Regions from separate parts of the Pseudomonas lyxosi genome, predicted to be linked through region 1. Evidence: predicted binding sites of a transcription regulator. Region 1 holds the regulator's gene; the other holds the start of a gene.
What was found. Region 1 encodes FliA, which starts transcription of late flagellar genes. Its sites were predicted from a motif close to CTAAAGTTTNNNNNNNNNNNGCCGNTAA; they were not measured.
Positions count from the first base shown of each region.

Region 1 (3,131 bases):
AGCGAGCAGAATATCGTTGAGGTTGCTCGACACAACGCGATTGTCTTCGCTGCTGCGTGTCAGGAAACCGTCGACTCGCCGAGCCAGCTCGCGGAACTCTTCAGCCCCGACTTCGCGACGCATGAACCGTCCCCAATCGGTGCTCAAGGCCTGGGCTTCGTTGCTCAGGCCGTTGACCAGCGGCGTGGCGTTTTCCACCAGGTCCATGGTGCGGTTGGCAGCCGCCTCGGTCAGCTTGACCACATAACCCAGACGCTCGGTGGCATCCGTGATCTGCGAGACTTCCTCGGCTTGCGGCATGTTCGGGTCAATCTGGAAATTGACGATCGCGCTATGCAGCTCGCGAGTGAGCTTGCCCACTTCCTGATACAGGCCGCGGTCACGGGTCTGGTTGAGCTCATGGATCAGTTGCACGGCGTCGCCGAACCTGCCTTTTTCAAGGCTTTCGACCAGTTCGACAGCGTGTTTTTTCAGGGTCAACTCGAAATCGCCCTGTGAAGATTCGTAATGCTCCATAGCTCCCCCGTGGCGCAGTTTCTCAACCGATGCGTTCGAAAATCTTTTCGATTTTTTCTTTCAACGCCTGGGCCGTGAAGGGCTTGACCACATAGCCGTTAACACCGGCCTGGGCTGCCTCGATGATCTGCTCGCGCTTGGCTTCAGCGGTCACCATCAGCACCGGCAGGTGCTTGAGCTTTTCATCGGCACGCACGTGGCGCAGCAGATCGATACCGGTCATGCCAGGCATGTTCCAGTCTGTTACCAGAAAGTCGATGCTGCCGCTGTTGAGAACCGGAATGGCAGTAGTGCCATCATCGGCCTCGACCGTGTTGGTGAACCCAAGGTCACGCAACAGGTTTTTAATGATCCGCCGCATCGTTGAGAAGTCATCAACGATGAGGATTTTCATGTTCTTGTCCAATTCGACCTCCAAGCAGTCTTAAACGCGCCCAGCACCTGGACGCGCCATTTCAATCAATCCGGCAAAGCACTCAATGACTGTCTGGAGCACAACAGATCGCGACCGGTGCAGTTAATCCCACACCGGTCCCGCTCGCAGTGTCCCCACACTGCCTTCAGCGCGCTCGCCACTCCCCCAAACGCCCCCGCAAGCGGGCCGCGCACTGGCTGTGTAACTGGCTGACCCGAGATTCGCTGACCCCCAGGACCTCACCGATTTCCTTGAGATTCAACTCTTCGTCGTAGTACAGCGCCAACACCAGTCGCTCACGCTCCGGCAAATTGGCAATCGCGTCCGCCAGCGCCGCCTGGAAGCGTTCATCTTCCAGATCGCGTGACGGCTCGAGATGAGCACTCGCGCCATCCTCGTGCAGCCCTTCGTGTTCGCCGTCCTGCAACAGATCGTCGAAACTGAATAACCGGCTGCCCAGGGTGTCGTTCAAAATCCCGTAATAATCGTCGAGACTCAATTGGAGTTCGGCCGCAACTTCGTGATCTTTAGCGTCACGGCCGGTTTTAGCTTCAATCGAGCGAATTGCGTCGCTGACCATCCGGGTATTGCGGTGGACCGAACGTGGCGCCCAGTCCCCCTTGCGTACTTCATCGAGCATCGCGCCGCGGATTCGAATGCCCGCGTACGTCTCGAAACTCGCGCCTTTGCTGGCGTCGTATTTGGTCGACACTTCAAGCAGGCCGATCATCCCGGCCTGGATCAGATCTTCAACCTGGACACTGGCTGGCAGACGTGCCAGCAAGTGGTAGGCAATGCGTTTAACCAGTGGCGCGTAACGCTCGATCAGCTCGTACTGCGCGTCACGTGCCGACTTCTTGTAGAGGTTGTAGCCACTGGCTGTCATAGCACAGGTCCTGCGGTTTGTTGCACGAGGCGCTCGACGAAAAACTCCAGGTGCCCGCGCGGGTTGGCAGGCAGCGGCCAGGTATCGACCTTTTGTGCAATGGCCTTGAACGCCAGTGAGCACTTGGACCGCGGGAAGGCTTCGTAGACGGCGCGCTGCTTCTGCACAGCCTTGCGCACGCTTTCGTCGTAAGGCACCGCGCCGACGTATTGTAAGGCGACGTCCAGGAAGCGATCCGTGACCTTGGTCAACTTGGCGAACAGGTTGCGACCTTCCTGCGGGCTCTGGGCCATGTTGGCCAGGACGCGGAAGCGGTTCATGCCGTAATCGCGGTTCAGCAGTTTGATCAGTGCATAGGCATCTGTGATCGAGGTCGGTTCGTCGCAGACCACCAGCAACACTTCTTGCGCGGCGCGAACGAAACTGACTACCGAGTCACCAATGCCCGCAGCGGTGTCGATCACCAGTACGTCAAGGTTGTCGCCGATATCGCTGAACGCCTGGATCAGGCCGGCGTGTTGGGCCGGGCTCAAATGAACCATGCTCTGTGTGCCGGACGCGGCCGGGACGATGCGAATGCCGCCAGGGCCCTGCAACAGAACGTCGCGCAGCTCGCAGCGGCCTTCGATCACGTCGGCCAAAGTACGTTTGGGTGTCAGTCCCAGCAGGACGTCGACGTTCGCCAGCCCCAGATCGGCGTCCAACAGCATGACGCGTCGACCGAGCTCTGCTAGAGCCAGGGACAAGTTCACTGACACGTTAGTCTTCCCGACGCCACCTTTGCCGCCGGTCACCGCGATCACCTGTACGGGATGCATGCTGCCCATGAATTTTCTTTACCTTGTCTTACTTAGACGGAGGCCACATTACTGGCTGCGCGTTCACGAACTGAACAATGCATGGCAGACCATCGATGTAGGTACAAAAACTGTTCATTAATACCTCAGCCGACCTGCTTGGTCGGGCTGTGGTAAATATCAGCGAACATGTCAGCCATGGCTTCTTCGCTGGGTTCTTCTTGCATTTGCACGCTGACGGCGCGACTGACCAACTGATGACGACGCGGTAGATGCAAATCATCCGGAATCCGCGGGCCATCGGTCAGGTAGGCCACCGGCAATTCATGACTGATGGCCAGGCTCAACACCTCGCCCAGACTTGCCGTTTCATCCAGTTTAGTCAGGATGCAGCCAGCGAGCCCACAACGCTTGTAACTGTGATAAGCGGCCGTTAGAACCTGTTTCTGGCTGGTGGTTGCCAAAACCAGATAATTTTTCGATTTGATGCCACGACCGGCCAGGCTTTCGAGCTGCA
Region 1 is NZ_CP180481.1:6,456,348-6,459,478, forward strand. It holds gene ACMXYI_RS29625 (protein phosphatase CheZ) at 1-516, opposite strand, end outside; gene ACMXYI_RS29630 (chemotaxis response regulator CheY) at 539-910, opposite strand; gene fliA (RNA polymerase sigma factor FliA) at 1,077-1,817, opposite strand; gene fleN (flagellar synthesis regulator FleN) at 1,814-2,644, opposite strand; gene flhF (flagellar biosynthesis protein FlhF) at 2,761-3,131, opposite strand, start outside.

Region 2 (3,131 bases), 1.5 Mb from region 1:
CAGCTCATGGGAGAGAAAGAATGCGGCGGTGCCTCAGCGGAACCGGTCAACCTCATGCCGCAAATCCGCCGCCAGCTTCTCCAACTCTTTGGCAGTGATCGCCAGATTGGACACCACTTCGCGCTGCTCACTGTTCGCCAGGGCAATGCTTTGCAGGTTGCTGCTGAGCAAGGTGGCGGTACTGCTCTGTTCTTGAGTGGCGGTGGTGATCGCCGCGAATTGCTGACCGGCAGAATGGCTTTGCTCATCGATCCGTGCCAGGGCACTGGCGACGTTGGCGTTGCGCGACAGGCCTTCCTGCATCAACAGGTTGCCTTGTTCCATGGTGCTGATGGCGTTGCCGGTTTCCTGCTGGATGCTTTGAATCATTCCGGAAATTTCATCTGTCGCCTGGCGGGTACGCGAAGCCAGGTTGCGAACCTCATCGGCTACCACGGCAAAACCACGGCCCTGCTCGCCGGCACGAGCGGCTTCGATGGCGGCGTTGAGCGCCAGCAGGTTGGTTTGATCGGCAATCGAGGTAATCACACCGACAATGCCGCCGATTTCCTGGGAGCGCTGACCCAAAGTATTGATCACTGTCGCCGTGCTGTTCAGCGCGCCGGCGATTTGCTCCAGAGACGAGGACGCTTCGTCCATCGACGTACGACCGATCTGGGTTTGCTGTGCGTTTTCCTGGGCCAGACGCTGGGTGTTGCCCATGTTGTCGGCGATGTTCAGGGAGGTGGCGCTGAACTCTTCCACGGCGCCGGCCATGCTGGTGATTTCGCCCGACTGCTGCTCCATCCCCTCATAGGCGCCACCGGAAAGACCGGACAAGGCCTGGGCGCGGCTGTTGACCTCTTGCGAGGCCTTGCGGATGTGCTCGACCATGGTCGACAGCGCCTGGCTCATCTGGTTGAACGCGCGGGCCAATTGACCGATCTCGTCGTTGCTCGATACGTTCAGACGCACGCTCAAATCACCGGCGCCCAGGGCTTCGGCCTGACGCACCAGATCACCCAAAGGTGCGAGTTTGCTGCGTAGCAACCAGACCGCCGCCCCCACAGCAATCAACATCGCCAGCAGACTGCCAATCGCCAATTGAATGCCGACACTCCAAGTCACGGCACGGATTTCGGTTTTCGGCATGCTCGCCACCACCGACCATGGGCCGCCTTCAAACGGTACGGCAATGCTGTAGAAATCTTCGGACTTGTCGCTCCAGAACTCGCCCTTGCCCGGCGTTTTCGCCAGACTGACGATGGTCGGAGTCGCCTGATCCAGCGCTTGCACGCCCGCGATCGGCACCAGCCATTTGCTCTGTTCATCCAGCAGCGCCAGGGAACCGGTCTGGCCGATACGGAAGCGCTTGAGGTTGGCAAACTGCGCGTTCTGCGCGTCGGTGTAGTCGAATCCTACAAACAGAACGGCAATCACCTTACCGCCGCTGTCACGTACGGGGGTGTACTGAGTCATGTAGGAGCGGTCGAACAGCAAGGCGCGACCGACGTAGGCCTGCCCCGCCATCAAGCGGGCATAGGCCGGGTTCGCGTGATCAAGCAGCGTGCCGATGGCTCGGGTGCCGTCCTGTTTGCTCAGGGACGTGCTGACCCGAATGAAGTCTTCGCCGCTGCGCACAAACACCGTCGCAACGCCGGCGGTCATTTGCTTGAACTCGTCCACTTCCTTGAAATTGTTGTTCAGCACTTCGCTGCCCAGGTGCAGGCCTGGCGTCTGTGCGCCCGCTACCGCCACCGGTTCATCCGGGTGCACGCTCAAACCGGCGCTGAAGCGCTTCTCGAACAGACCGCTCAGGCGCTGGGTACTTTCACGCAACGTGCCGTGAAAGGTACTCAACTGATCGGCCAGCAACCGGGCTTCACTGGCCAGGTGCTCTTCGCGGGTGGCGAGGTTGGCGGTGTCCAGCGAACGCAGGGCGAACACGGTACTGCCGCTGATGACAATCGCCAGTATCACGGCAAGCGCAAGACCAAGCTGTGAGGCGATCCGGGCACGAGGTTGAGACATGACAGCTCCTGGCCGAGCGCCCGGATCTTCCTTGATCTGGCTGCACACTCAGCAAAATTCTAATAATGGGAATTGCGTCGAACCTGCACGAAGGTTCCACCTGCATTTTCGGCGGACAATCGGAATACTTGAGTAATTAACCGGGATATGGCTCAAGGCCGCCATTGCGGCGGCTCTATCGATTCAGCCCAAGTGTTGAACGTCGGGCAATTCCATTGCTCGGGCTTCGCCTTGCAGGAAGTCGCTGAGCCTGCGCAAACGTTCACCACCGGGGCGAGTTTTCGGCCAGACCAGGTAATATTTCTCACCGCTGGCAACGGCCGTTGGCCACGGCAAACTCAGACGTCCCTGAGCCACATCTTCCGCCACCATCAGCAGATCGCCCATGGACACGCCATAGCCTCGGGCGGCGGCGATCATGCCCAGTTCCAGCGTGTCGAACACTTGCCCGCCCTTGAGCGACACCTGATCCGCCAGCCCCATGCGTTCCAGCCAACTGCGCCAGTCGCGTCGGTCCGGCGTCGGGTGCAACAGTTCGGCATTGGCCAGCCGTGCGACATCCCACGGTTGATCCTGCAGAAGATTCGGCGCGCCGACTGGAATCAGCTCTTCCGGGAACAGAAAACTCGCCTCCCAGTCCGGCGGAAAATGCCCGTTGCTGAGGATGACGGCGCAGTCGAACGGTTCATGGTTGAAGTCCACCGAGTCGACGTCCATCCAGGCGCTGGTCAATTGCACCTCGTTGCCCGGTTGCAGGTGCCGAAAGCGGCTCAGCCGTGCCAGCAGCCAGCGCATGGTCAGGGTCGACGGCGCTTTCATGCGCAGGATGTCATCTTCGGCGCGCAAGGTATTGCAGGCCCGCTCCAGGGCCGTGAAGCCTTCGCGAATGCCGGGCAGGATCAACCGCGCCGACTCGGTCAGTTGCAGATTGCGCCCACTGCGGTGAAACAGCCGACAGGCAAAATGCTCTTCTAGCGTACGAATGTGCCGACTGACCGCGCTTTGGGTGATCGATAGTTCTTCGGCCGCACGGGTAAACGAGCTGTGCCGCGCCGCCGCTTCGAATGCGCGCAGGGCATACAAGGGAGGAAGACGACGAGACATTCGGAAAGCTCCTATAG
Region 2 is NZ_CP180481.1:1,266,215-1,269,345, forward strand. It holds gene ACMXYI_RS06035 (methyl-accepting chemotaxis protein) at 34-2,010, opposite strand; gene ACMXYI_RS06040 (LysR substrate-binding domain-containing protein) at 2,194-3,114, opposite strand.
Region 2: ACMXYI_RS06035 (methyl-accepting chemotaxis protein) is a predicted target of FliA. The motif match lies at 2,116-2,143, and genes of this name have one in related genera.